4 regions of the Paenibacillus sp. 01T47 genome follow, and region 4 is predicted to be linked to each of the others. Evidence: riboswitches for the same ligand, from Rfam matches in the RefSeq annotation. Region 4 holds a riboswitch; each other region holds the start of a gene.
What was found. Region 4 has a riboswitch for cyclic di-GMP ahead of AC1DOV_RS18310 (SpaA isopeptide-forming pilin-related protein). Riboswitches for the same ligand answer to the same signal wherever they lie in the genome.

Region 1 (7,568 bases), on a different contig from region 4:
ATATGAACTTGTAATATAGGAATGCAAGACGAATGCGCGAGGAGGAAGCGATATGGAGTCCTTTACGCTTACTCGAAAAGAGATGGCTTGCTTGCTGCTGGCTCTGGACGGAAAGTATAATTTGAAGCCACTGCAAGTGCTGCAAGCCGCATGGACCAAAACGCATCAATGTGACTTGGAGAAAGGCACGGGACTGCCTGCATTTATGTCTACGCTGCTGCCTCCAATTATTGAAAAGCTCATTAAAGGAAATGAGATTAAAGGCTTTTCACTACATGAAATTGCTGCGTTGGGCCAACTAATCGAATATTCGAATCTGTCGATTACCTCCATGCAAAACTGGGTAAAGCGAGATTTCAAACCTTATTTCGATTGTCCGAAAGCTGGGAAAAAATATTCTCTGAACCAAGCTGCGTTATTATTCATTATTGATGATTTAAAGTCAAATCTTGATTTTGAATCAATACGCAAGCTTTTTGAGATCGTATTCAAGAAACCAGAGGATGAAGCAGACGATTTAGTTGGGCCTATTGAATTATATGCATCTTATACCAGTATGTTTGAGGAGCTAGATGCGAATAACGATCAACTGCTCGACATTTCCGGTCATTTGAAGGAAAATCCGCATCAAGATTTATTGACAGAGCATGTCATTCGCTCTTCAGCGAATCAATTTGCAAGCAGATTGCCGAATTTAACGGAAAAACAATGGGAAGCGGTGCGAAATATTTTGCTCGTTGCGGTTATTTCCATCCAAACCTCCTATTTTCATTCGTTAGCAAGGCGTTATTGCAATGCAACCTTATTTTTAGCCACAGAATAAATATGGTTCAAGGGATGACAAATTCACTAAATAGTCCTATACTGGTTTAAGTTGTAAACTACAAAATAGACAAACTGAAAAAGGCAAACTTGTTGAAAGACAAGGACGCAAAGTTATGGGCCTAAGGTGTACGCACTATGGCTGCCAGACCGCCGGAAGGATAATAAGCTAACTGAGCTGTCCGCCTCCTGTGGCTGGATAGCTTTTTTTGTTTTCAGGAGACAGAGGAGAGAGCAAGCAGGATGGTTTTTAAGGATAGGATAGAGAGAGCAAAAATACTGTTTAAGAAATTGAGTTTGAAGAAAATAACGAGCAAATTATTGCTTGTTACCGCAATCATCACACTTTTTAATGTAGGCTCGGGCGTTTTGATTTATTTTCAAAATCATTCAGTAGCAACCTCAGTCGAAGGCTCAGAGGAATTGCAGCGTGCTGAACGCAATTATCAAGGTATATCGAATAGGCTGCTGAAAGTGATGCTTCTAATGGTAGATGCCATTGAAAATGGCAAAAGCGATGCAACGCTGATCATGAAGGATTTGGAAACGATGCCTGCCAACATCGATGAATTAGAGAAACAGCTTATCGATATGGATAAGAAATATCCGCCTGCAACGGAAGATGGTCCTTATTATGCGAATCAGGTTAATGTTCTTAAGCTTGCATTAGATAACTTGAAAGTGACGAATACAGATGTGAGTGGATTATCATCAGATGAGAAATCGCTCCGCATAAGCAATCTAATAAGCGTATATACCGTCATTCTAAGTTATTCCAACGATACAATGCACGAGCGTTTGACCGCAGACGCTAACGCGACGCAGAAGCTTCTCGATAAAGACATATCCAGTGCGAACCTTATTGTGCTTATAAATGTCATTTTGCTAGCTATTCTTCCTGCTATTATGATTTTTGTCATCTCACAATCGATTAGAACAGGACTTGTAGGCATTACAAAAAGAATTAAGCAGTATGGCAATAATGATTTTACAAGTCAAGAAAAACTCGTTCGCTCTGACGAATTTGGCGATCTTGACCACGCTTTGGCTAATATGGGCGATCAGCTGCGAGAAACGATTAAAGCTACGCTTGAAGTGAGCGAATCTGTGCTCCACATTTCGAATAATATGGATAATATGATTGGTATTAATCGAAAAGCATCAGAGGATGTAAATGGCCAAGTGGAGCTGGGCAGAAAAGTGTTGCTGTCGCAGTATGACGATGCTTCATCCATTTCGGCAGTTACGGAAGAAATCTCAGCAAGCTCTCAGCAAATTGCTGCGTCGAGTGAATACATAAACAATGATATGCAAAATATGAAGCAATCATCTCATAACGGCACGCAGCAGATGGCTGGCGTGGTCTCGATGGTAAATGAAACAGTAGACCAGTTCTCAAAGCTAACTGAAGCTTTCGAAACGATGAATGAACGATATAACAATGTAGCTAAGTTTTTGAATGGCATTCAGGATTTGAACACACAGACGAATTTGTTGTCACTGAACGCATCCATTGAATCGGCAAGAGCAGGTGAGCATGGCAGAGGGTTCGCAGTTGTTGCTGATGAGATCCGCAAGCTGTCCAGTCAGACCGATATGATCTCGAAGCAGATCACGAAGGAGCTGACACTCATACAAAGCGATGTGGCAGCAAGCAGCCGCACGATCGGCAGCTTCGCGAATGTTATTAACACGACGCGTCAAGCATCCGAAACCGCAAGCAGCACATTCCAAGCATTGGAATCACAAAGCAGCATGCTGTCAGATCAAGTGAGCGAGATTTCTACGGCAATTAGTGAAATTACAACAGGCATGTCTCATATCGTGTCTGCAGTAGACAAGCTATTGACGACGTCTTCAGAAGTGAATGGGAAAATGGAACATATGAGCGAGCTTTCAGTTAAACAAAATGATATTTCCGATGATTTGCGCACGCTTGCGGAGAAGCTTTCACTTTCCTCACAGGATTTGAAGGAGAAAGCAGCTGTTTTCAAAGTGTAAGCAACAAAAATGATAATCGAGTGAGGCAGGCAGCATCCATAGGTTTGGGGTGCTGCCTGCCTCTTTGTGCAAATAAAGAAGGATAAGCGAGTATAATGCCGAATCAATGAATGGAATAGACCAATAAAAAACAGATCCACTATGGGAGACAGGATGAGCGAAATGAACTTTCAAGTTAATTTACAAGGGATGATCGAGCTTCTCTCAAAGCATTTATATTCGAGCCCAGGCGTGTTCATTAGGGAATTACTGCAAAATGGCGTTGATGCGATTACAGCACGCAAACGGCTTGGACACCGCTTTGATGCACGCGTAACAGTTGAAATTTACGGTTCTCGAACGATTGCCGTTCACGATAATGGGATAGGCTTGTCCGAATCCGAAATCCAGCTTTTTTTGGCTCAAATCGGAAGTACCTCCAAGCGTGACGAAATGGATTCAGCAGACGACTATATTGGACAATTTGGCGTGGGTTTGCTGTCCTGCTTCGTAGTGAGCGGCGAGATCGTTGTTATTACCCGCTCCGCTCTAGAAGGCGATACTTTAGAATGGCGTGGGCGGCCTGACGGCACGTACACGATTCGCAAGCTTGAGAAGGATGCTCCAATCGGCACCACCGTGTTTTTGACATGCAAGGAGGGTTACGAGGATTATTATGAATGGGATCGTGTGATGGAGTTAATGAGCCATTATGGTCAGTTCCTGCCTGTTCCGATTCATTTGTCCGAAGGGAAAACAGATATTAGGATTAACGAGGAAACTCCTCCGTGGTCCATGAATAGCAGTGATGCGCTCACCTATGGCGAAGATCACTTGTATCAAACCTTCTTGGATGCCATACCTTTAAAATCAGTAATTGGTGAGCTTGAGGGTGTCGCTTATATTCTTCCTTATGCTGTAAGCTTGCAAGCCGAGAAAAAACATAAGGTATATATGAAACGTATGCTGCTTTCCGATCAAGTTAACAATATGCTTCCGGATTGGGCTTTTTTTGTTACGTGTATCATGAATACGAATGGACTTCGACCAACGGCTTCTCGGGAGTCATTTATGGAAAATGAGCTTTTTCACACCGTAAAGGATGAAATTGGCGAAAACATTAAACAGCATATGATTCAGCTTTCAGAATCAAACCCTGAACTATTCGGTAAAATTATTGTTATTCATTCTGCTTCCATTAAAGCGATGGCTGCCGAAGATGATGAGCTTTATCGATTGTTTATCCGTTTCTTGTCGTTTGAGACTTCATTTGGCATGATGAAGATGAGCGAAATATTGGAACAGAACAAACGTATCGTTGTATCTTCAACGCTTGATGAATTCCGCCAAGTGGCTCGCGTTGCCAAAGCGCAAAATGTGATGGTTATTAATGGCGGTTATGTCCATGATTTTGAGCTTGTGCGCAAGCTGTCGGAGCTGGATGAGGATATCGAGGCGTTAGTTCTAGATCCGATTAATTTCTCGAACGTCTTCCAATCCATAACTCCCGCGGAGCATAAAAGCATTCTTTCCTTTCTGGAGCTCTCGGATCAGCTGCTAGCTCCATTTCAATGCAGAAGCGTAGTAAAGCGATTTGAACCAGTGGATTTGGCCGCTTTATACAATACAAATGATGAAGTGAATTTTCTGAGAATGGCAGAGCAAACGAAAGATGAAGCTAATGATTTGTTCGCAAACATTGTGGATGTCGTCATCCATGAGCTATATGAGGTGCCATATGCGACGATTTGCTACAACTTTAACAATCCGCTTATGCAGCAGGCTATGACCTGTCAGAATGCGGATATGCAGAAGCTAAGCATTGAGACCGTTTATACGCAGGCCTTGCTGCTTGGTCAATATCCTCTTGGCCCTGAGGAGCTGAAGTTAATGAACAAATCGTTTATGCAGGTGCTGGAAATCGGTCTTAGTCAGGCTGGTGAGCGAGAGCTATGAAGCAGCGATATGATCAATTGCGAAGCGAGGCATGGAGCTTGCCGCAGGGAAAACAGAAGCTTGCGGTGCTTGAGGAGGCTATTCGGATAGCCGATTTGCATATGACGAAGGAAGACTCCTATTACGCCCGCATGTCTTATTCCGAGGCAGCGCTTGATTCGGGCTATGAAGAGCGATTTCTTGTTTCATTTACCTGGTGCTTAACTCAGTTTGAAAAAGATCCGGCTGCTTATTCGAGCTTCACCCTTATTTGGCACTATAAATGGTTTGTTAATCAAATTTGGCGGTTTCCGCAATTTGGTACGGATCAAATCACTTCGATCTTTAATGATTTTAAGGCAAAATGCTTACAATACGGTCACAGCCTGCGCCCATATTATCAATGTCTTCATCGATACGCGCTATCTCAAGGCGATCATGAGTCGGCTCAAGCAAACTATGAGCTTTGGCGCAAGACGGCTAGAGATGGAATGTCTGATTGTAGCGCCTGTGAGCAAAATGGCTTTGGCTACTATCATTTTACAGTTGGCAGATATCGGCGAGGACTGCAAGCTATGAAGCCTATTATGGATGGTCGAATGACCTGCAAATCCATTCCGCAAAATACGTACAGCCATCTGCTTCTCCCGCTCCTTGAGACAGAGCAAGCAGATGAAGCTGTAAAGATGGCAAAAAAAGGCGCGCGTTTGTTAAAGGGCCCTGGTTACTTAAGTGAATATGGGAGCTTCCTTGCTTATTACACAGCAACCGACATTCATAAAGCCGCCAAATGGTTTGAACAAACCGTACAATATGCGCTGGATACGAAAGTAGGCTGGGATCGGTTGTTGTATATGATTTCAGCTAGAGCATTTCTACAATTGTGGCATGCGAAAAACCGTCGGAGAAAGCTGAATGTTAGCAGCGATATTACGTATGAGATGATTGTAAAGGATACCGAACAATTAGCTGCTGCTTTTGATCTAAGAAACCAAAATCATTATTGCACCGAGCTGCTCAAACAGAAGCTTAAACAAGTTCAAAAACTAAGCCATTTTTAATCCATGTGTTGACGTATAGCAAATGGAAGTGGTTCAATTGAACGATCGACAACAGAGAGGGCAGTGGCAGCTTATGTTTAAACAATTTATGAAAGCATCCAGGCTGAGCGTTCTTCCTGTTATGCTTATTCCCGTGGCGTTAGGTGCGCTGGGGGCTTTTGTGTGGAACGGCATTTTCAATCCTTTATTATTTATCATCACCATAGTTGGGGCAGGAACAGCCCATTTATTTTCTAATATGATCAATGATTTATGGGATTATTATAACGGTACGGATACGGCCGCTCAATCGACGGAAGGGGTAATTGCAACCAACTCTGGCTATTTGACAAAAGGGACGTGGAGCATTCGCACCTTTGCGACCGTAACATGGGCATTATTTGGCATTGCAGCGATTTGCGGCATTATACTTAGTATAACAAGCGGATGGCCAGTGCTCGTATTTGGCGGGCTTGGGGCGTTAATTGCTTATTTCTATGTAGCTCCGCCGATCCAGTTCGGATACCGCGGCAAAGGCTACAGTGAAGTCGCGATCTTGATCTCCTTCGGCATACTGCCTGTCGTAGGCGCTTATTTTGTACAAACCTCGGAGCTAGATTCTCGGGCATTTTGGCTATCGCTGCCAATAGGACTTTTGACTACCCTAATTTTGTTTAATCACCATTTCCTGCACTGGCAGGCTGATCGTCAAGCAGGGAAAAGAACATTAGTCGTCGTTTGGGGAGAAAAGAGAGCACTCGTTTTCTCGCGCGTTTTGCTTTTTCTCGCCTATATTTCGCTTATCCTATGCGTGGTCGTGAAAGCATTGCCTATTTACGGGCTGCTGGCGCTGCCAACAGCGATACCTTTATATTTGGTATACGGCAGGTTATCATCAAATAATGTATCGACTGCATACGTACCGCTTATGGGTGCCTCGCTGAAAGCAACGATGCGATGCGGTGTGATCTTAATCGTTGCCTTAATCATTCAAGGTCTTATTTAAAACATACAACTTAGAAAGAGGTCATGGATATGGAGAAGCAATGGACTTTAGGAGATTTTCATACGATTCTAAATGAAGGGGAAGTATGGAAAATCGGTGGTTTTCCGCTGCAAGACGGAACCTTCTGGCAGTACCGAGAGCCTAATGCGGTTGTCATTGTTCGCAATGGACTGCTGTATGTAAGAGCACCGCTTAGCCGCTCGAACGATCAAATTCAAATACTGGATAATGCTAAGCATATGTATTATTCTGCTGAACCTGTTCTTGTACCTGAATTCGGTGAGATTAGCTTTGAGCTGCAAATTCGCGCACGTTCGCAAAATACAGCGCCTGATGATCTTTATGATGGTTTTGTTTCTTTGAATCTGCTCGATTTCACGACGGGCGGTGCGCTCGACTTTTTTGCGGGAAATGACAAATATGCAAGTGTATATGCCGTTCTTCCTTTTCCGGGAGTAAAGGTGCCGGAGACGGATAAAACGAGATATTTCTGTGTGTTTAAGGAAGACACAAACTTTGCGGCGCGCGAATTTAATACGTACAAAATTACGTACAATCGCACCAATGATGAAGTCGTATTTTTTGTGAATGGCCAAGAAGTGCGGAGAGAGCGTGATGTTCCGGTTAAATTTAACCAATTTATCGTTGCGCTAGGCATTATGACGGAAAAGGATTTGTCGCCGGAGGGCAGCGTGTCGGTGCACGGACAGACTGTGATCGGAGAATGGTCTCCCATTACAATAGAAATCAAAGAGTAAAGTTGTTATGAAGGAGCTGCGTTATGC
Region 2 (7,568 bases), on a different contig from region 4:
AGACAGCTACTACGCGGTTGATATCCATGAGCCGCTGCTAGAGGTGGTAGAGCGGAAGGCGAAAGCAAAGGAACTGGACAACATCGCTACCTTTCCTTCCATTGAACATTTTCTAGAGGCTTATAACGGCGAGCAGGTGGATGTCATTTTGACCGAGGTTATTGAGCATATGAGTCTAAATGAGGCAGCTGTTCTGATACGGCAAATATGCGAACATGTTGATTTTGATTATTTTGTGCTGACAACACCTAATGCAGAGTTTAATGCTTATTATGAGCTGGAAGACTTCCGGCATGATGACCATAAATGGGAGCTTGGGCGAGCGGAATTTCAAGAGTGGCTGCTCGAAACGATTAAAGATCAATCCGTGGAAAGCCAATATGTCGCAATCGGCGATGGAGTGAACGGTATACAAACGACGCAGGGTGCGATTTTGCGGAAGAGGAGAGAGTAGCGTCAATGGAAATGAGAACGAGAGTCCATACGATTTTTATGCTGATTGGCACGACGGAATGCGGGAAAACAGCCTTTGCAAATGAAGTGCTGATGCCGCAGCTGCGATTTAGGGATGACAGCAAGGGCATGAATGCGAACGTGCAATATATTTCATCCGATAGCATTAGACAAGAGCTTCTAGGCTCTGATTATGATAAATATGATCAAATCATGCTTGAAGCGAGCGATCAGGCTTTCCGCCTTTTGTTCGAGAAGCTGCGGCTGGTCACTACTTTCCCCATCAATGCGGAATTTGTTGTCGTGGATACAACAGGTTTGTCGGAGGATTTCCGGGCGAGAGTGAGGGAGGTTGCAAAGGAAAATAACTACAACCTTGAAGTCGTGCTGTTTGATTACAAGAAGCGGGATGATTATTATTCATCGGAGCGTTCGAAGAAACTGATAACGAGCCACATTAATCGTTTGCGCAAGGACGTGCTTGGTTCGCTCTCGAGGGAGAAATATAGCAAAGTTCATAAGGTGCGGGCTAAAGATTTTTATTCCCCTATGGATAAGGTTGCGAATCCGGATTATAAGATTATAATCGAGGATGCTGCTGAGTATTTGGACGTTTTTTTACCGCTGGACCAGAAGACGATTATCGTCGGTGACGTTCACGAATGTGTGGATGAGCTGAAGGCTTTGCTCGTTAGCCATGGGTTTCAACTAGAGGGCAATGTATTGGTTGAGACAGGAAAGGTCAGCGGTACAAAAGTATTGCTCGTTGGAGATTGGATCGATAAGGGAAGCCGCACTAAGGAAATCATTGATTTCCTATATACGAATCAGGATAAGTTTTTGTTTGTGCTTGGCAATCATGAAAACTTCGTCCATAAATATATGCGTGGTGAAATCAAAGGTGTGGAAGAGGAGCTGCTGCATGCCTACTTCGATTCGACTGAGGTGCTGAGAGGCGATGCTGAGCTGCTTCAGAAGTTTAATCATCTCGTATCGCTGTCGAAGCCTTTCTACAGAATGGTAGGAAAATCAGGACCATCCTATTATGTGACTCACGCGCCATGCGAGAACAAATATATTGGCAAGCTGGATGTGAATTCGATCCGTCATCAGCGCAATTTTAGACTCGACCGATCGGCGCCGATTGAAGCACAGCTTGCGTTTCTGAAGCGGGATGCAGCAGGAAACCAGCCGTATCATGTTTTTGGACATGTGGCTGCTAAACAAGCATTTCGGATCAGAAATAAAATCCATTTGGATTCAGGCGCAGTTCACGGCAATCTGCTAACCTCGGTTTCTCTGTCGGTGAAGCCGACTTTCAAATCACAGAAATCGGCAATAGCCGGCATGGAAGGCGAGCTTCCTGCTCTCTTCAAAGAGGAACGCAAAGTATCGCTGCAGGAGCTGGATGATGATGAAGCCCGCAGATTGCAGTATTGCTCGCGCAATAAAATTAACTTTATTTCAGGAACCATGTCTCCTGCAGATAAGGATGAAGCGGCGGGTGAGCTGGAATCGCTGAGGAAAGGGCTGAACTATTTTATGGAGCGCGGTGTTAAAGAGGTCGTGCTGCAGCCCAAATATATGGGATCACGCTGCAATGTTTATTTGCATGCAGATATCGAGCAATGTTTTGCAGTGAGCCGCAATGGGTACAAAATAAATAAGGTTGACCTAACCGCTGTTTATGAGCGACTGCTGCAAAGATTCGGAAGCTACATGAAGGAAAACGATATATCGATGCTTCTGCTGGATGGCGAGCTTTTGCCATGGGAGGCGCTGGGAGAAGGTCTCATCGAAAAGCAGTTTAAGCCAATTGAGAAGGGGCTTGAGACAGAGCTTGCTTTCCTGAAGGCGAATGGATTCGAGGAAGCGTTCGGAAAGCTTGCGCATGATTTCAAGGAAAGTGGTTTTGAAAAGGATCAGTTTCACCTTAGCAAAGGGGCTATTAATGAGAAATATGGCCTAGCCGTCTACCAAAACTTTAAACATGTTCATTCTATTCTTGAGAAAAACAGGCCAATTGATGAGCATATCAAAGCATATGAAACGTATAAGAGGCAGCTGGAGCTGTATGCCGAGGCTGGGGAGCTTGAATACAAGCCATTTTCGCTGCTTAAGATCGTATACGTAGACGGAAGCGAGCAGCTGCCAGCGTGGAAAACCTCGGAGATGTATCGTTTCCTCTCTGACGATCCATTCATCACGCTTGTTCTGTCTGATGAGGAGAGCTATGAGCTTGCAGAAAAATATTTCTACACGCTTACGGTAGACAATCATATGGAAGGTGTCGTGATTAAGCCGGAGATGCCTCAGCCGTACACGGTTCCCTATATGAAAGTGCGCAATAAGGAATACATGTCTATTATTTACGGTTATGATTATAGATTTCCGCACAAGTACAATAAGCTCATCAAGCAAAAAAATATTACGCAAAAGCTTCGTACATCATTTAACGAGTACCGGCTAGGACAGCATATGCTTGCGATTCCTTTTGCTGAAATTGCCCCGGAAAACGATGGATATCAAGCGGCTGTTGCGAATCTTTTGTTTGAGGTTGCCAAAGAGAAGGAAATCGATCCTAGATTGTAAATCATCAATATACCAAACCTCCCAAAATGGGAGGTTTTTCTACATCATTCGACCTATTATGAAATTGGTTATGGTATATATCGGAATAATATGGAATACTGGTATATGTAAAAAGTCCTAGTAAAAAGCAAAGTTGTCGAAAGACAATGACGCAAAGCCAACAGGCCTAAAGGAAATTTCCAAAGGTGGCTGGGTTGCCAAAAGGATGAGTGATAACATACCTATATCCTCTCCTTAAAAACTTCAGGTTACCGCCTACGTTATGAATAAGAGGGGATATTTAGCAATGAAACAAATGATTAAACGTTTTAATGGCAATGTTAATGTTGGTAGTTTTAATATTGTTCAAAAGTTAGCTAATTTAGGATACTGGGAGTTTGACCATATTCGCAGAGAAGCATCCTGGTCGAATCAAATGTTCGAAATATATGGTATGAAATCTGATTTCTCGATGACGATTGAACAATTTTTTGAGTTCGTGCATCCCGAAGATCGTGAGCGCGTTAATGAGCAGTTCCACCTTGCAATTGAATCAAAAAAGGAAAGCGTTTCCGAGTACAGAATCGTTCGTCAGGGCGGTGAAGTTAGACATGTGGTGGAAAACATTACGTTCATACGGAATGCCGAAAACGAGATATTGTTGACGATAGGCATGATTCAGGATGTTACGGAAAATAAAAAAATACAGCATCGCCTCACACTAGAAGAGCAGCTTTATAAATCGATATTTGAAAACAATCCTGATGCTGTCTTTTCTTTAGACGCACAAGGGCGTTTTTTGTCATGCAATTCAGTGCTTGAGCAACTTTTTGGATATACGAAAGAGGAAATTATTAATGATAGTTTTCATAAATTTGTAGATGCCGCAGCGCTGGATAAAACGATTCAATATTTTGAGCAAACGGTCAAGACGCTGAATCCTCAAAACTATGATACGACAGGCATTACGAGAACAGGGCAAACGGTCGAATTTAATGTGACCAATATTCCAATCATTATTAATAAAAAGCTTATCGGTGTCTACGGCATTGCCAAGGATATTACGCAGCAAAAAATGATTGAGCAGTCGTTGACTGAGACCGAATTAAAATACCGCAGTATTGTCGAGCAATCCATTGTCGGTATTTTTGTCGCGCAGAAAAACAACTTCGTTTATTCAAATGATCAGCTCAATAAAATGTTCGGTTATGACTCCTTGATCGGTATGGATATTATACAGACGATTCATCCCTCAGACCGTGAAGCCGTCGTTAATCAGCTAACGAAGTTACAGGAGGGGCAGTCTTTATCTAATTTCTGCCACAGAGCCATTAAACAAGATGGGACGAATATTCATTGCGAAGTGCACTATAATCAAGTGTCAAATATGGGTGAGCAAGCGATCGTTGGCGTAGTCCTTGATATTACGGATCGAAGCAAGGCTGAGGAATTAAATCAATATTTGGCTTACCACGATTATTTAACGGAGATGCCAAATCGCAGAATGTTTGAAGACCAGCTAGATAAGCAGCTAAGGGTAAGCGAGTATTTTAAGCAGAGGCTGGCGATCATGCTGATTGACGTGGATCGTTTCAAATATGTAAATGATACGCTTGGGCATCCGATTGGGGATGAGCTGCTGAAACAAATCGCCTTTCGATTGATGAGCAATTTACGTGATGGCCAAACCGTATTCCGACTTGGCGGAGACGAATTTGCAATTATTATAGCTGATGTAAAGCAGCAAAACGAAATCAAGGATATGGCAGCTACTATTATTAAGCTTATCAATGAGCAATTTTTGATAGAAGGATATGAGCTGAATGTAACTGCAAGTATTGGAATCAGTCAATCGCCTGGCGATGGGAGCTCGGTGGAGCAGTTGATGAAAAACGCGAATGCGGCTCTTTATCATGCGAAGTCCAGAGGCAGCAACCAATCACAGTGCTATTCCGCTTCTTTAAATGTGCAATCATTCAAATTGTTTTCACTCAGCAATGATTTGCGTAAAGCGCAGGAAAGAGGAGAGCTGTTCCTTCATTATATGCCTCGCGTACATTCGCAAACGATGGAAATTGTTGGCGTTGAGGCGCTGCTGCGCTGGAATCATCCGGATTGGGGATTGGTTGCTCCGTCTGAATTCATACCGATCGCAGAGGAAACGGGGCTTATTGTATCGATAGGAGAATGGGTGCTTCGCGAAGCCTGTATGCAGCATAAACGGTGGCAGAGCTTAGGCCTGCCTTCGGTTACGCTGTCGGTTAACTTTTCGGTGCAGCAGCTTCTTCAGCAAAATATATTGCATACCATCGATCAGATCATCGAGGAGACAGGAATTTCCCAAGATCGATTGGAAATTGAAATAACGGAAAGCTCTTTTATTAGCAATGAGAATGCGGTGACTGAATTGCTGCTGGAGCTGAAGAAAAGAAAAATCAAAGTATCGCTTGATGATTTTGGAACCGGCTATTCCTCTCTTTATTTATTGAAGCGCTTGGCACTCGATACGATCAAAATTGATCGGTCATTTATCGAGGAGTTGATGACGGATCGGAGAAATAAAAGCATTATCGAATGCATTATTCAATTGGCTGGCGAGCTGGGCATGCAGGTGGTGGCTGAAGGCGTTGAAACGAAGGAGCAATTCAACTATTTACGCGAGCAGCGATGCGATGAAATCCAAGGTTATTATTTCAGTCGTCCTGTAGAGCCGGACAGCATCGTACAACTTTTGAGCCGAAGATCTTGTAAAGAGCCTGCTTTATTTATGCCAAGTAAAGAGGTGCTCGTTAATCGGAGAAAAAGCTTTCGAATCGATTTGAAGCATTGTCTATTGGCAGAGATGACCATTACGATGTTCAAAGGTAGCAGTGTGAAGCTTGGGAGTACAGAGGTGTTTGTTCGAAACATCGGACCAGGCGGGCTCCGGTTTATAGTCGGTGTGAAGCTGCCCGTTAACAGCGATATTCTCTTGATGTTTAAGACGAAAATTCTTGATCAAATGTATGTGCTATTCGGATTTATCGTTTGGTACAATGAACTGGGCAAAGACATTTATGAATATGGTGTGCAATTTCAATTAAAAGAAAAGCAGCAGGATGAGCTCGTCAATACGCTTAATTTCCTAGCCATTAAGCAGCGTGATGGCATGCTTCCTCAAACACAGGTGTATGTGGGAGATCCGATACTCCGGATTAAGGAATTGAAAAAACATAATTAAAAATGAGATGGAAAAAGCATTTTACATTCGGTAAAACCGGGGCGTGAAATGCTTTTTTTGTGCAACATAAAAGTTTTGCCGCATCGGTCTTTGGGTAAAAGGAAATAGTAGTTATTGAAAAGGAGGATGTGCGCTTGAAACTTACACCGGAACAAAGAATTCAGCTGCATGGCTTTAATAATTTAACGAAGTCACTCAGCTTCAATATGTATGATGTGTGTTATACAAGAACGAAAGAAGAGCGTGAAGCATATATCGCCTATATAGACGAACAATATAATTCGGATAGGCTGACGAATATTTTGGAAACGGTATCGGATATTATTGGAGCGCATGTGCTTAATATTGCAAAGCAGGATTATGAGCCGCAGGGTGCCAGCGTTACTTTGCTCGTATCGGAAGGGCCGGTAATTGGCGGACCCAATGAGTCGTTTGAAGAATCGCCGGGTCCCTTGCCTGATTCCGTAGTGATGCATTTGGATAAAAGCCATATAACGGTTCATACGTATCCGGAATATCATCCGAACGAAGGGATAAGCACGTTCCGCGCAGATATTGATGTATCGACCTGCGGCGAGATCTCACCGCTTAAAGCGCTGAACTATCTGATCCATTCATTTGATACCGATATTATGACACTGGATTATCGTGTGAGAGGTTTCACGCGCGACATTAATGGTTATAAACTTTTTATTGATCATGATATTAACTCGATTCAGAACTACATACCGAAGAAGGAATCTCTTTTGTATGACATGATCGACGTTAATATTTATCAAGAAAATGTGTTTCATACCAAATGCAAGCTGAAGCAATTTGATTTGAACAACTATTTGTTCGGCTATACGAAGGATTCGTTGTCAACCATAGAGCAAGAGGAAATTACGAGAAGATTAAAGACCGAGATGGATGAAATCTTTTATGGAAAAAATATAAGGAGCTGATTTTCTCATGTCTAAATCGTCATCACAAAAAAATATTAACCCGCCGCAGCACCAAAACCGTCAACCGGGCATTGAATCCGAGATGAAGCCGCTGCCGATTTTTGAATTGGATTCATATAAAGCGGCAGGCAAGCTGAAAGGGAAGACGGCTATTATTACGGGTGGAGATAGCGGCATTGGCCGCGCGGTAGCCGTTGCTTTTGCCAAAGAGGGCGCGGATTTAGCGATCGTATATTTGAATGAGCATGACGATGCAGAGAAGACGAAGGAAGTTGTAGAGAAAGCTGGCGTGAAATGTTTGCTTATAGCTGGCGACGTCGGCGAAGAGGATTTTTGCAAAAGTGTCATCGAGCAGACGATTAAGGAGTACGGCAAGCTGG
Region 3 (7,568 bases), on a different contig from region 4:
TTTCAAAGGTAAAATCCCGATTTTTGGCGTATGTCTTGGTCATCAATCGATCGGACAAGCATTTGGCGGGGAAGTGGTACGTGCGGAGAAGTTGATGCACGGCAAAACGTCTGCCATTTATCATCAAGGAAAATCTGTGTTTGAAGGTTTGCCATCACCTTTTACCGCTACTCGCTATCATTCTCTTATCGTACGCCGTGAAACGCTGCCTGATTGCTTGGAAATAACAGCGGAAACCGATGAAGGAGAAATTATGGGTTTGCGTCATAAGGAATATGCAATTGAAGGGGTGCAATTTCACCCTGAGTCCATTATAACGGAGCATGGCTTGACGATGCTTCGTAATTTCTTGCAAAATCGGACGGGCGCAGTGCGATGAAGGTCGAACTGAACGGCTCCGTAATGGATGCGAGCGAAGCCGTGATCTCAGTTTATGATCACGGCTTTTTGTACGGTATAGGTTTGTTCGAGACTTTCCGCACCTATGAGGGGAAACCTTACTTACTAGACAGGCATATGAAGCGGTTATGCTCAGGCTGTGATCAGCTAGGAATTCAGTACACGCCTAATATGGAGGAGCTGCGCAGCTCCTTTAATGAGCTTCTTGAAGCGAATGAATTAAAAGATGGCTATATAAGACTAACCGTCAGTGCAGGCGAAGCTGAGCTAGGGTTGCCGACAGGAGATTATGAACAGCCGAATGTGTTAATGCTTGTAAAGGCTTTGCCGCCGGTTAATGATGCGGTTCATATGCGCGGACGGGAGCTGCGGCTTTTGCAGACAAGGAGGAATACGCCTGAGGGTGAGGTTCGCTTTAAGTCTCTCCATTATATGAACAATATTATTGCTAAGCGAGAGCTGCTTGCCAGTGGTGCTGCGCCTGGGGCCGAGGGTCTTATGCTCAGCCGAGAAGGATGGTTGGCGGAGGGAATCGTGAGCAACTTGTTTTTTGCTAAGGACAATGTTGTATATACGCCTGAACTGGACACCGGCATATTGCCGGGCATAACGCGCGAGCGAGTTCTGGAGCTGGCTGGCAGTGCAGGGTATGTAACCGAAGAGGGCCTTTATAGCTTGGAGAAGCTGCAAACGGCCGACGAGATATGGCTCACCAATTCCATTCAGGAGCTCGTTCCCGTTACTCTGTTATCAGAAGCTGGCGGGGTGAGTAGAGTTATCGGCAACGGTCAAGCAGGGTCTATTACGAAGCAATTGCTTACTCTTTACCGACAGACGACAATTGACGGTGATGCTGGAGCTATCTAAGCTCTATAATCATGTAACATTAAGAAGAAGGATGGCGGTCTAACAATGGATCAACAACCAAATTTCTATAAAAGAGCATATGAGTTTGGCAGCGGAACGAGGCTGGAGCTAGGCGGGCGTACGTTGATTATGGGCATTTTGAATGCGACACCTGATTCTTTCTCGGACGGCGGGAGCTATACGAGTGTGGATGCGGCTCTTGCCCGTGCGAAAGCGATGGTGGAGGAAGGTGCTGATATTATTGATATTGGCGGTGAATCGACACGTCCAGGATTTGAACCGGTGGGAGTGGAGGAAGAGCTGCGGCGTATCCTTCCTGTTATTCAGGCATTGCGTAAGGCGCTGCCGCACATCCCTTTATCCATCGATACATACAAAGCTGAGACTGCACGGCATGCGCTAGAGGCGGGTGCTCATATTATTAATGACATTTGGGGGCTTAAGGGTGACCCTAATATGGCCGCAGTTGCAGCTGAATATGCTTGTCCTGTCATCATCAATCATAACCGCCATGCGAGAGACTATAATGATTTTGTTCCCGATGTACTTGCAGATTTGCAGGGCAGTGTAAGCATTGCGCGAACGGCTGGCATCGCTGAAGATCAAATCTGGCTAGATCCGGGTATTGGTTTTGCCAAAACCTATGAGGATAATCTGGAGCTGCTTGGCCGTCTATCCGAGCTGCATGCACTTGGATATCCGGTGCTGCTTGGTACCTCGCGTAAACGATTCATTAAGCAGACGCTGAATCTGCCTGTTGATGAGCTTGTTGAGGGAACGGCTGCGACGGTTGCTCTTGGCATTGCGCACGGCTGCCAAATCGTACGTGTGCATGATGTGCGTGCAATTAAGCGTACTGCACTTATGACGGACGCCATTTTATATCGACATTAATTGTGTTGTTGAATGCCATTTCTTATTTTAAATAAGGTACATCGTTAGGAGAGTGACTATAATGGATAAAATGATGATCAAAGGGATGAGGTTTTACGGCTACCACGGCGTATTTCCTGAAGAAAACAAGCTAGGCCAGAAATATTATGTGGATGTTGAACTCAATATGGATTTGGAGCAAGCGGCGTTAACCGATGATTTGAACAGTACGGTGAATTATGCAGAAATCCACGCTCTCACGAAAACGATTGTAGAGGGCCCTCCGTTTAAGCTTATCGAAGCTTTAACAGGTCACATTGCATCGCAAGTACTGGAAGTTTATACTATGGTAAATGAAGTGACGGTTCGAGTAACGAAGCCAAACCCGCCGTTTGATATCCATTTTGACGGAGTAACGGTAGAACTGCGCAGAAAGCGGGACAATGATGGACGAACAATTCCCGCTTGATGGCGCACAGGCAGAGGCATATATTGCTTTAGGATCTAACATGGGAAACCGTGAGCAACTGCTGCTGGAAGCGATTAGCCTCATCGATGCGCACCCGAGCATCGTGGTAAGCAGAGTGTCAGGCATGTATGAGACTGATCCGGTAGGCTACACAGAGCAACCGCCCTTTATCAATATGGCATTAGCTGTACGAACGACACTATCTCCATTAATGCTTTTGCGTCAGCTTTTGGAGTACGAGCAGCAGCTCGGTAGAGTTCGACAAATTCGTTGGGGACCGAGAACCATTGACCTTGATCTGCTCCTATACGATAATGTCAGAATGGATCAAGAGGAATTAACTTTGCCGCATCCGCGTATGATGGAGCGGTCGTTCGTTCTCGTTCCGCTGCATGATGTTTTGGATCAAACACATCGGCTGCAGTCCGAGGTAAGCGCAGTATCTGAAGCAGCGCTTCTGGATGGAAAGGAAGGCATTACGTTATGGAAAACAATCAATTGGCGCAGCGCGTCAGAGCCTTTCGAAAGCTGAAGGGCTATACTCAGCAGGAGCTGGCCAAGGAGCTTGGCGTATCGGTGGCCGTTCTTGGCTCATTGGAGCGAGGAACAAGAAAGACGGATACGAAGTTATTAAATCATATCGCTAAGACGCTCGGAATCAGCTATGAGGAATTAATGTCTGATAACCGTGAATAGTGCTGTCTGGTACACAAGACATGAACAATAAGCAGTTAGAAGAGGAGGAAGGAGTGACATGCTGAAAATCGGTGGCATCGAAATGAAGAACAGAGTGGTGCTAGCGCCGATGGCAAGCGTGTGCTATCCTGCCTTTGATTAATTGCCAAGGAGTTTGGAACGGGTCTTGTATGTGCGGAGATGGTAAGCGACAAGGCCATTTTGCATGGTAGTATACGGGTAAGGCTAATTGGGACATTATAAAGGATGTCAAAGTAGCGGTATCGATTCCCGTAATTGGGAATGGCGACGTTTTCTCACCAGAGGATGCAAAAAGGCTGCTCGAACATACAGGCCGTGATCCGATGGTAGCGATTTTGGAAAACTACGTCCACTCGCTTGGAGAGGACGAAGAATTCCAAGCTGTCAGTGCTGTTTCAGCAAAGAAGCGGGTTCTGCAGAAGTAGACGCTTACTAAAATACAAATAGATCGGTTATGCGATTTACCCTGTAACGGGAGCGAGCCGACACCATTCGACAAAAGCCGCTATCATGCGGCTTCTGCTCTACATTTCAGAAATGAAACGGTTTCAATGGGTCGTCTGGCTTTGATTGACATTCAGGGTAACTTTGCAATATAATCGTGCAATATAATCTAACGAAGACATCAAGAGCGCTTCAAACAACAGTTGGTATGAGGAATAAGAAGCGTAATATATTAGGTAACAGTGAATTCATACAAGGTATGAAAAATTAGTCACATGACAGGAGAATCGGAAAGATGAACGATAAGCAAATCATTCTGACTCAAGAAGGGCTGCGAAAGCTCGAAGATGAATTAGAGAACCTAAAGTCGGTCAAGCGTCGTGAAGTAGCTGAACGTATTAAAGTAGCAATTGGCTATGGTGATATAAGCGAAAACTCGGAATATGAAGATGCGAAGAATGAGCAAGCATTTATCGAAGGCCGCGTTCTTACCCTTGAGAAAATGTTGCGCAATGCGCGTATTATAAATAATGACGATATTGATATTGATACCGTGAGCATCGGTTCGATCGTAACGGTTGAGGATATGGAGTATGGCGACACAATGGATTATTCCATTGTTGGTACAGCGGAAGCCGATCCTTTGCAAAACAAGATTTCAAATGAAAGCCCGGTTGGTAAAGCGATTTTAGGCAAGAAAAAAGGCACCGTTGTCGAAGTTAGCGTACCAGTCGGCATTATTCAATACAAAATTCTCGATATCAAAAAATAATGTTTGCTATGAGCGGTTCAAAAAGCTTCCTTGTAGGAAGCTTTTTGAACGTTTAAAATATAAGAACGTATATTACAGGTCTATACATTGCTTATATTTTATTGCGAAACGAGATTTTGCTGCATGAATCCGGTGACAGCTGCTTGCTTTTGCCGAATGATCAAGGAGATGAAAGAAGTGGAACAAGAAAACAATGAACAGCAGGAGCTAAGTGAGCTCTTGCAAATTCGCAGAAACAAATTGGACGAGCTTAGAGGGTTAGGTGTGGATCCATTCGGCCGAAAGTTCGAACGCACTCATAACGCCAAAGATATTGTACAAGCCTATGAAGGGCTCAGCAAAGAAGAAATAGAAGAAAAAGCGGTTGAAGTGCGTATTGCTGGCCGTATTATGCAGAAACGCGGCATGGGCAAAGCGGGTTTTGCTACGATTCAAGATTTGAGCGGCAAGGTTCAAATTTATGTTCGTAAAGATTCCGTTGAAGAGCATAAGTTTGCAGCTTTTGACTTGCTGGATATCGGTGACATCATTGGCGTAGTAGGCGTTGTATTCAAAACGAATACAGGCGAAGTCTCTGTCAAAGCGCGTGATATTGAAGTTTTGACAAAGTCGCTTCTTCCATTGCCTGATAAATATCATGGCTTGAAAGACGTAGAGCTTCGTTATCGTCAGCGTTATGTTGACCTTATCGTGAATCCCGACGTCCAACAAACCTTTATTACTCGTTCCAAAATCATTCAATCCATGCGTCGCTACCTAGATTCCCGCGGGTATTTAGAAGTAGAAACACCAACGCTGCATTCCATTGCAGGCGGTGCTGCAGCACGCCCTTTCGAAACGCATCATAATGCGCTGGACATGCAGCTCTACATGCGTATTGCAATCGAGCTTCATTTGAAGCGACTGATTGTAGGCGGATTGGAGAAAGTATATGAGATCGGCCGTGTATACCGGAATGAGGGGATTTCGACTCGCCACAATCCAGAGTTTACAATGATTGAGCTTTACGAGGCTTATGCGGATTACAAGGATATTATGGCATTGACAGAGAATGTCATCGCACATATTGCGCAAGAGGTTCTTGGAACAACGAAAATCACTTATCAAGGCCAAGAAATTGATTTGACACCTCAGTGGCGCCGTGTCAGCATGGTTGAGCTTGTCAAAGAAACGACTGGCGTAGATTTCGGCGTGGAAATGAGCGACGAGGAAGCCCATCGTTTGGCGAAAGAACACAAAGTTGCCGTTGATCCGCATATGACGTTTGGTCATATTCTCAACGCTTTCTTTGAACAGTTCGGTGAGCACACGCTTATTCAGCCAACCTTTGTTACAGGACATCCGGTTGCTATTTCGCCGCTTGCTAAGAAGAGCGAAGCAGATCCACGCTTCACCGATCGTTTTGAGCTATTCATCGTAGCACGTGAGCATGCTAATGCATTTACGGAGCTTAACGATCCGATTGATCAGCGTGAGCGTTTCGAGTCGCAGCTTGTTGAGCGTGAGCATGGAAATGACGAGGCGCATGAGATGGATGAAGACTTTATCCGCGCTCTGGAATACGGCATGCCGCCAACAGGCGGACTAGGAATCGGTATCGACCGATTGATCATGCTTCTAACAGATGCTCCATCTATTCGTGATGTACTGTTGTTCCCTCATATGAGAGATCAGCGTTCTGCTGAATAAGAAAGAAACAAGGAACCGTTTGGCTTTTAGCAGCCAACGGTTCTTTTTTTCTAATATCGAGAATTTGCAACAACAATCCTTAAAAACATTCAAATTATGATTGATATTGTAGTACAATCTATTGATTTGCTAGATTCATATGGTAGAATAGAACTAATAAAGCGCTACACGATAACGGCAAACCTATCGAAAGGTAGGGACGCAAAGCTAAAGGGCCTTCCGTAAGATGGCAGCCAGCTACCGAATGAACAGGCTTTTTTTGTTTTTATAGGGAAATTCATCACATAGCGCTTCACACGATAATGGCAAACCTATCGAAAGGTAGGGACGCAAAGCTAAAGGGCCTTCCGTAAGATGGCAGCCAGCTACCGAAGGGAGTATATTCATGCGTAAATTTATGTTAGTCATCGCAGCTTTTGTTCTTTTTGCATCCATCCATGTAACGGTCGTTCAGGCAAATGAAGCGGACTCTTCTGATTGGCTCAATACGGGGAATTTAGATAAAGGTGTTGTCTCCGTACAATATGCAGTGAACACTAAAGTGAAAACGAAGCTTATGATCGCAAAAGGCGCATCAAACTATACATATAATCTAACCGGCGGAAAAACAGCTGAGAAGTTTCCATTGCAGCTTGGCAATGGCGAATATACGATATCTGTTCTAGAGAATACAACAGGCAACAAATACAAACTGGCGAAGAAAGAAACGGTGACGCTTGATTTGAAAGACAACAAGGTTTTGTACTTGAATTCCATCCAGAACATTGACTGGTCGAATGCGAGCAGCGCCATCGTCAAGGCAAAAGAATTAGCGAGCAATAAAAAAACGGATATGGAGAAAGTAAAGGCAATCTACGAGTATATTATTACGAATGTAAGTTATGATAATCAATTAGCTGCTAATCTGTCAGTTGATTACCTCCCCAATATTGATCGCACATTTAAATCGAGAAAGGATATCTGCTACGGATACGCTTCATTGTTTGCGGCAATGCTGCGGAGCGTGGATATCCCTACGAAGCTCTTGATGGGACAATCTACTTATGTGGATGTTTATCATGCTTGGAACGAAGTGTACTTGGATGGGAAATGGGTTACGATTGATACGACAGTTGATGCGGGTCTAAAGAAGGGCAAGAAAAAGTATGAGCTTATCAAGGATGCAGCTCAATATACAGTTACAAAAACATATTAGAAGTTATACGAGCTTGCGGAAATCGCAGAGCTCGTTTTTTTATGTCTTTCTTCAATATAGGTGAGGAGGAAGCGAAGCAACGATTGCGCAATTAGAAGGCAAATAGGAGTGTTGAAAACTTTTTCGTAAATAATAAAAAAACA
Region 4 (7,568 bases):
GAGATAATAAGGAACCGGACTGCTTTCGCCTGTTTTTGGCAGAGTAGCAAGCGGGACTTGATCTTCATCTACAGCAACAACAGGATCGATTGGCGGCTCGCCTTCTCCACCTTCAGTAACTCCTCCAACAGGTGGATCTTCATCATCAATTTCAACAATTGGTGTTGCTTCAGGTGACGATGTAGGTGTTGTCGTTACCGTAGTTGTAGCAGTAGGTGTGTTGTTAGGCGTGCTCACAGGTGTGGAAGGTGGTGTAGTGTTAGGTGTGCTCTCAGGTGTAGGAGTTGGTGTAGCTGTAGGCGTGCTCTCAGGTGTAGGAGTTGGTGTAGCTGTAGGCGTGCTCTCAGGTGTAGAAGTTGGTGTAACTGTAGGCGTAGTCTCAGGTGTAGGAGTTGGTGTAGCAGTAGGTGTAGTCTCAGGTGTCGATGACGGTGTTGGAGTAGGCGTAGAGCAGGTTTCGCCTTCATTCACAAGTGAAAGCTCCTTCTCCTTGCCCCAATGGATCTTCAGCGTATTAGGTACAGCTTGTGGATCAGTTGGGCTGACGAGCTCCGTATTTGTTGAAAAGCTTACGGAACCTTTTCCAGGTATTACGCCGTTTCCTGTTTGAGTGGAATTCGGAATTTCCCATGAATAAGAAACCTCGATGTTACTCTCGTTACTTACTTTCCATGTTCTTGTTTTATTTGGATCGGCGGAGCAGGCTGTTTCAAGTTTGAGCTTAGCCGTATTGATAACTGCTTTTTGCACAGAGTTATCTGTGGTTACTACGATCTGCTGGGTAGCCACTAAATCGGTGGTAAAGCCATCTAAGGTTAATTCTTTTAATGTATAGGTACCGATAGGTAATTCGTTGAATTGCAAAATACCGTCACTATTGGTAACACCGCTTTTGACTAATTTACCGTCTTTCCAAAGCTCGAAGGTAATGCCTGCATGAGGAGCGCCCTCGACATCATTTAAATGTTTATTGATGATGATACTGCCCGTACAGCTGTTCGAAAGCTTTAGATTCCATGCTAAAATTTTGTCACCATGAGCGCCGGGACCTAATGTTTTAATTAAATCTCCGCTATAGATATCTAATTGATAAGGCAAACATTTTGGAATGTTAATCGTAACGGAGTAAGTACCTGCTTTTGGATATATAATAGACTGTCCCTCAAAAAATGTTTGCTTGTTGTATGGAATGGTTGTATCGCCGGGTCCAGGTGCCCAGTCAGCAGGGCCTTCATAGCCGGAGAAGCTGACTCTAACACAATCTTTTAGCGTCTGGAACGTAGCGGTAGCTGTTCCGTTATTATTGACTACGATATTGGAATGCGTGGCAATGACATCCTTGCGATCTGATGAGTACTGTGGACAGCTATTCTCATCTACGAGTGCCGCAGCATTCGTACCTTGATTGCTATCACCTTCGGCCATGGCAATGGAACTAAGCGACAACGAAAAAATTAATAACAGAGCCAGGGCTAAACTGATTTTTTTCCTAAAATAACGCATCTTTCACTCTCCTCTTAGATACGTAGTGGGGTTCCAAGAGGGCCGGTTACACTACTAGCTCCATATAATCCAAGTGTCCAATTGTAGATTATACTTCATCGCTTCCCTAGTTATTTTGATTGTGAAAATCCACTCTCCCTTTCTATATGCGTGCACCGGTTAGATATGCATGCTTTCATATTAAAATGATAACATGTATTGGAAATTGCTCAAGGGTGTTTCTTTGTCAGAAAATGACTAATAATCAGCATAAAGCAGGATATAATTTTGGCATAACACACATTTTGTCACCTTGTCCCTTGATTGCGGAACCAGTGGGCTCTTCATGGCATATAGTGTCACAAAGAGGAGGTGGCCGCCATGTTTGAACTTCTACTTCTTGTTATTGGCTGTTATGCTTTGGCTGCATTGTCGGTGCATCTGGCGTATCGAATTTGGCGAGGGCGCCAGCAATCCAGCAAGCATTATGTGCTCGTAGCTGACGTTCAGCAAAACAATATGGAATGGTATGTACGTTCGCTGTTTTCTTTCTCTCGGCGAATGGGGAAAAACGTTCGTTTGACGATCGTAGATCAAGGGGTTACAGAGGAGACACTGGCTATTGTTGAACGATTAGCTAGAAGGGGCGATGAGGTCAGGATTCACTCTAATGGATCTAACCCGTTGTCTGGAAGCGAAGACGGTAAGCGCTCTCAAACAGAGGGTGTGGATGGAACTCAGCTGCTATGGCTGCTCCAGGCAGAAGGAGTTGTGTCGCTTTCCGATCATGCGGTGCTAATTGATTTGCAAAATCCGACAGATTTGTCGAAAATGCCATTTTAGTATATACTCTACGGTAATGAAATAGTCGGAGTGAAGCACACTCAATAACGCAAATGCGTTGTTGGGTGTGCTTTTTTTTGTTTACAGTGCTTGCAATTTGTCTGGGAAGGGAGAGGCTGTATTTAACTTAACAGATGAATAATGAAATTAGTTCTATAAAGTGTCAAGGGAGCGAATAGAGATGAGGGCACAATTGTATGTTGTGAAAGTGAATGGATGCTGGCAGGCTCGACTGACTATCAAAGCAATGGTGGATAAATACTTCTGGATGCATGGAGCGTTTGGTGAAGCGGGATTCTTGAACAACGAGATCGCAGAGGAGGGATGGCTGCTAAAAGAAGAACTGCCGCTCGGGGATGCGTGTATTGCAGTGGAGCTTTGGGATGCGGCTATAAAACGTGGCAATGGCGGCAGAAATAACGCGAGTAAAAGCTTAAATGAGGGGGGACGGAATGCTGATTATGAGGCGATTGAGCTGTTGGCGGCATGTGCGGAGGAAGCAAAAGCTGATGGGGCGGGTGGAGATGCAGCAACTGGCGGGTTGAATAGTAGTAATCAGAAATCTAGCGAGCTGGAGAGAAATTATCGGAAATACAGTGGTGGAGTAGAGCAAGCAGTTCATAATGGCAAGATTAGTTTGGGGAGTCGTTGGCGCTTTTTGGGTAGCCGAGGGAAGCGGAAAGGAGCGTTGGCGATAGAGAGGCTTTTTGGTTTAGTGGAGAGGTGGGAGAAGGTAAGGGGCGCTGTGGTTGGGGAAATCGGAGGAGAAGCGATTGCGAATAATGGTGAAAAGCGTAGCAGCGCTAAGCGTGTGGGTGGCGAGGAGGCGGGAGTTTATAGCGCTGAAGAGCTGGGAGAGTTTGCGGCAGGAGCGAAGCTTGCCGCGGGTATGCTGCAGGGACGTGCGCTTTTGCGAAGCGAGGCGCACGCCCTGTTGTCTAGCGCAAGCTGTCCCGGTGCCGCGTCAAGCTGGAGAGAATTGCTCCAGCTTGCTTCGCTGCTCGGGCAGGTGCGCCTGAGCGGATCAATAGCCGCCGTGGGTGGCGGGCGATTGGACGCTTTGGGGCGCCGCAGGCGGGAGCGCAGCTGTTTGCGCTGTGGGAGCGGCGAGGCGCAAATGCACCGCACGGCATGTGCAGCGTGCGGGAGGCACTGCGCCTATTGCATGGCGTGCATTGGGATGGGGCGAAGCCGGGAATGTGAGCTGCTTATTACGGGGCAGCGCGCGGGGTTGAATTGGGCAGAGACGACGGTTCGCGGCTCTGGTAAGGGGTTGAGGCCGCTGACGTATGAACAGCGGCTTGATAAATGGGGGCTTAGCCCTGCGCAGACAGCTGCAGCAGCTAAGGCGCTGCAGTTTGTGGAAAAGCCGCCGATAGATGCGGCTTTATCAAAGCTGGACAAGCAGCGCCAGATGAGAGAGTTTCTTCTTTGGGCTGTAACAGGAGCGGGCAAGACGGAGATGATTTTTCCGCTTGTGGAGTCTGTCCTGCTGCGCGGTGGAAAGGCACTGATTTCCACACCGCGCCGTGACGTGGTGATCGAGCTTGACCCGCGTATTCGGAGAGCTTTTCCTAAGGCTTCAGTCGTAACATTATACGGTGGTAGTGAGCAGCGCTGGGAAAGCGGAGATATTACGCTTGCGACTACGCATCAGCTGATGCGATTTTATCAAGGCTTTGATCTCGTTGTAGTTGATGAACTGGATGCGTTTCCTTTTGCGGGTGACCCGCTGCTGCATTTTGCAGCAGACAAGAGCTGTGCGCCAGGTGCTGCTCGTTTGCTGCTGTCCGCTACGCCGCCTAGTGAGCTGCAAAGAGCAGCAAAACGCGGGAAGCTCCCTCATGCAAGAGTACCTGTTCGTTATCATCGTCATCCGCTTCCCGTACCCAAGCTTCTACAAACGCCTACAGTAAAGCAGATGCTCCAGCACCGCAAGCTGCCGTCAAAGCTCTTAGCAGCCATGCGGTCATCGCTTGATCGCGGTGCCCAGCTTTTTGTATTCGTGCAGCAAATTGCTCAAACCGAGCCTATGGCGGCTTTACTGCGTGCTGCTCTTTCACATGCTGTTGTTGCGGCAACCTCTTCACAGGATGAAGAACGAACGGAGAAGGTGCAGCGTTTTCGCTCACGGGATATACGAGTTCTAGTCACAACTACCATTCTAGAGAGGGGCGTAACGATTCCTAAAAGCGATGTCTATATTCTCGACGCGGACGGAAGGTTATTTGACGAGGCTTCACTGGTTCAAATGGCTGGAAGAGCAGGCCGCTCTGCGGATGATCCATTCGGTCGTGTGTACTTTTGCAGCCATGATCGCAATCGACCACAGCTGCAGGCGGTACGCCATATTCAAACGATGAACCGCATGGCTCGCAAGCAAGGCTACTTGCTCCCCGCATCAAAAGGAGGCTCGCCAAAATGAACGTCTCGCCAAGAGCATGGCTGCAGCGTCTGCAATCCGCTTTCACCACATCCGCGCAGCTGCTCGCTCCAACGTCTGCCGCATGTCTCCTATGCGGCAAACCGCAAAGCGAGGCTCGCAGCGCGAGCAGCTACAACCACGTGAAGCTGACGACCCAGCTTCGCAAATCCCTTTGCGGAGCGTGCCTCTCCGCAATACCATGGCTGACCCGCATCGCCTGCCGTAGATGCGGGCGCGGCATCCCATGCGAAGACTGCATACGTCGTCCGCATAGCGCATTCATATGCAACCGCAGCGCGGTTCATTATAATCAAGCCATGCGAGCGATGCTCGCCTTGTACAAATATAGGGGCAATGAGCGGCTTGCTCCTTTGCTCGGGGACATGCTCTTGCCTGCATTCGAGGCGATGACCTTTGAAATTATTCAACAGTCTATCGTGGCAAGCAGCAGCAGCCGCAAACCAAAAATATCGATAGCAGACTGCTGGGATGCTGTTACCTACGTTCCTGTAAGTGAAGAACGAGCAGCAGATCGGGGGTTCAACCAAGCGGAGCAGCTCGCCAGCCACATCGCGAGGCGTTTTCAGCTGCCGCTTATGGAATTGCTCATTCGTTCGCGACATTCAGAGAAGCAGAGCTTCAAAACGCGCTCCGAAAGAATGCGCGATACGCAATCTCTTTTTGAAGTGAATACGAACAATTTGAGCTTATTAGCCTCTGAATCCCATAGCAAAAAGCATCTATACGATAGAGCTATTCGTATACTTTTAATCGATGATATCTACACAACTGGAAGCACGGCAGAAGCCTGCTCTAAGGCTCTGCACCGTTATGTGGAGCTTCCGCTCGATATCTATATTTTGACCTGGGCTCGTTCATAATCCAGCTAGGCTGATAGATCTAATAATTAGATTCATAGTGAAAAAGTTAGTGCTATCGATTAGAATGTAACTAATAGCTAGTATGGTTTTACAAAAAAAGGAGGGCTCAGAGCGATGAACCTAGATAATTGTCCTCGCTGCGGTAAGCTTTTTGCAAAAAACTTTAGAGACGTGTGCCCATCTTGCATGCGAGATATTGATAAAGAGTATGAGCTTTGCGCAAACTTTTTGCGTGAGTTTAGAGGCTCAATTATAACTGAGGTATCGGATGCTACTGGCGTTTCGATTAAGCAAATTACGAAGTTCATACGCGAGGGACGCATCTCTATTTTGAATGCACCAAATATGTCATACCCTTGTGAATCCTGCGGAACGCTGATTCGTGAACATCAACTATGTGACAATTGTCGTTTCCGTATCGAGAAGGACAAGAAGCAAATGTTCCAAGATATATCGAGGAAAGAAGATTTAAAGAGTGCGTATAATCCAACGGGTGTTTATAAAGGATTAGAAAAATACAAAGATAAATGATTTAATTTAAAATTTTGTTGACTATAAAATTTCACTTGACTGAAGCCGATAATACTTGTAAAGGTAATCGGCTTTTTTAGTTCCTGTAAATAATGAGGTGGGTAAACAATGAAAATAAATGAGACGAATCGTATCGGAGCACTTAATCCATACCAGAAGCATTCGGAGTCCAGAGTAGGCGGGACAGACAAGGCTAAGCAGAAGGACGAAGTCCAAATCTCTGCTGCAGCTAAGGAATTGCTATCGACAAGCAAAGCAAGCGGAGCGGACAGAACAGAACATATTGAGCAGCTGAAGCGTTCGGTAGCAACAGGCAACTATCATGTGGAAGCTGGCAAGATAGCCGAGAAGCTGCTTCCCTTCCTGAAGGAGTAATCCTCTAAATGAATGAGTACATCCAGCAAATCATCGTGATTTTGCAAGAGCTTTTAGACGAGCACCTGCAGCTAATTGAATACGGCAACGCGAAGACGTCGGCTATTACAGTGAACCAAGTAGAGACGCTCTCGTATATTTCAAGCAAAGAGAAGAAGAGTCTTCAGCGGATCATGGAACTGGAGCAGCAGCGTATCTTTTTGATAGGGAAATATATGCTTGATCAGAAGCTGACTGCCCATCGTTCGTTCAAAATGGAGAAGCTCATACAGGCTGTATACCAAGCGAATGAGAAGCAGCAGCTTCAGGCGATATGGAATGAGCTGTCGGCAGCACTTAAGAAACTTCAAGATATTAACGAATTCAATCAACAGCTCGTAAGGATGACTCTGGAGCATTTGCATTTTACGCAAGATTTGCTGCTTGGTCCGACTGAGGAAGAAGCGACCTATCATCGTGCTGTTCAAGGCATGGCCTTAAATCGTAATGGCCGCTTTAATATGAAAACGTAACAAGAGAGGACAATATACGATGGCATCCACTTTTCATGGCTTAGAAACGGCAAGGCGCAGCTTATTCACTACTCAGTCTGCTCTGAATACAACTGGACACAACATTTCAAACGCGAATACGGCAGGCTACTCACGCCAAGTGGTGAATATGACTGCATCAAGACCGATAGACGCGGTTGGTTTCTCCAAATCAACAGCAGCTGGTCAGCTTGGTACAGGCGTTGAGGCGTCTTCTATCACTCGGATTAGAGAGAAGTTTCTGGATAATCAGTATCGCAATGAATATAAATCACTGGGTAATTTCTCAGTTCAGCTCGACACGCTCTCTAAATTAGAGGGTATCGTTAATGAACCAAGCGACACGGGCCTTAGAACGGTGATCTCGAATTTTTGGAATTCGTGGTCAGACCTCAGCAAAAACCCTGAGAATGCGGATGGCCGCAAAGTCGTTATGGAACAAACGATGGCATTGGTGGATTCTTTTAATTACACAGCTAAGCAGCTCAGCGATTTAAAAGC

Region 1: linked by a shared signal. The riboswitch ahead of AC1DOV_RS19180 (methyl-accepting chemotaxis protein) and the one ahead of AC1DOV_RS18310 (SpaA isopeptide-forming pilin-related protein) in region 4 are both predicted to bind cyclic di-GMP.
Region 2: linked by a shared signal. The riboswitch ahead of AC1DOV_RS29315 (EAL domain-containing protein) and the one ahead of AC1DOV_RS18310 (SpaA isopeptide-forming pilin-related protein) in region 4 are both predicted to bind cyclic di-GMP.
Region 3: linked by a shared signal. The riboswitch ahead of AC1DOV_RS32850 (transglutaminase-like domain-containing protein) and the one ahead of AC1DOV_RS18310 (SpaA isopeptide-forming pilin-related protein) in region 4 are both predicted to bind cyclic di-GMP.

Annotation. Positions count from the first base shown of each region.
Region 1 is NZ_JBFTPA010000009.1:137,518-145,085, forward strand. Features, by position in the region: gene AC1DOV_RS19175 (DUF1836 domain-containing protein) at 53-823, shown strand; cyclic di-GMP riboswitch class I at 896-980, shown strand; gene AC1DOV_RS19180 (methyl-accepting chemotaxis protein) at 1,066-2,823, shown strand; gene AC1DOV_RS19185 (HSP90 family protein) at 2,986-4,758, shown strand; gene AC1DOV_RS19190 (hypothetical protein) at 4,755-5,798, shown strand; gene AC1DOV_RS19195 (prenyltransferase) at 5,872-6,783, shown strand; gene AC1DOV_RS19200 (DUF6081 family protein) at 6,813-7,541, shown strand; gene AC1DOV_RS19205 (sensor histidine kinase) at 7,565-7,568, shown strand, end outside.
Region 2 is NZ_JBFTPA010000021.1:121,715-129,282, reverse strand. Features, by position in the region: gene AC1DOV_RS29325 (methyltransferase domain-containing protein) at 1-454, shown strand, start outside; gene AC1DOV_RS29320 (metallophosphoesterase) at 460-3,045, shown strand; cyclic di-GMP riboswitch class I at 3,162-3,247, shown strand; gene AC1DOV_RS29315 (EAL domain-containing protein) at 3,332-6,244, shown strand; gene speD (adenosylmethionine decarboxylase) at 6,379-7,188, shown strand; gene AC1DOV_RS29305 (SDR family oxidoreductase) at 7,196-7,568, shown strand, end outside.
Region 3 is NZ_JBFTPA010000034.1:30,147-37,714, forward strand. Features, by position in the region: gene pabA (aminodeoxychorismate/anthranilate synthase component II) at 1-379, shown strand, start outside; gene pabC (aminodeoxychorismate lyase) at 376-1,266, shown strand; gene folP (dihydropteroate synthase) at 1,312-2,160, shown strand; gene folB (dihydroneopterin aldolase) at 2,222-2,608, shown strand; gene folK (2-amino-4-hydroxy-6-hydroxymethyldihydropteridine diphosphokinase) at 2,583-3,140, shown strand; gene AC1DOV_RS32825 (helix-turn-helix domain-containing protein) at 3,092-3,304, shown strand; partial or broken gene AC1DOV_RS32830 (tRNA-dihydrouridine synthase) at 3,363-3,529, shown strand; gene AC1DOV_RS32835 (tRNA-dihydrouridine synthase) at 3,571-3,750, shown strand; gene greA (transcription elongation factor GreA) at 4,065-4,541, shown strand; gene lysS (lysine--tRNA ligase) at 4,710-6,230, shown strand; cyclic di-GMP riboswitch class I at 6,397-6,475, shown strand; cyclic di-GMP riboswitch class I at 6,525-6,603, shown strand; gene AC1DOV_RS32850 (transglutaminase-like domain-containing protein) at 6,616-7,425, shown strand.
Region 4 is NZ_JBFTPA010000008.1:229,532-237,099, forward strand. Features, by position in the region: gene AC1DOV_RS18310 (SpaA isopeptide-forming pilin-related protein) at 1-1,503, opposite strand, end outside; cyclic di-GMP riboswitch class II at 1,535-1,618, opposite strand; gene AC1DOV_RS18315 (hypothetical protein) at 1,864-2,325, shown strand; gene AC1DOV_RS18320 (ATP-dependent helicase ComFA) at 2,507-4,750, shown strand; gene AC1DOV_RS18325 (ComF family protein) at 4,747-5,631, shown strand; gene AC1DOV_RS18330 (TIGR03826 family flagellar region protein) at 5,746-6,162, shown strand; gene flgM (flagellar biosynthesis anti-sigma factor FlgM) at 6,271-6,537, shown strand; gene AC1DOV_RS18340 (flagellar protein FlgN) at 6,546-7,049, shown strand; gene flgK (flagellar hook-associated protein FlgK) at 7,069-7,568, shown strand, end outside.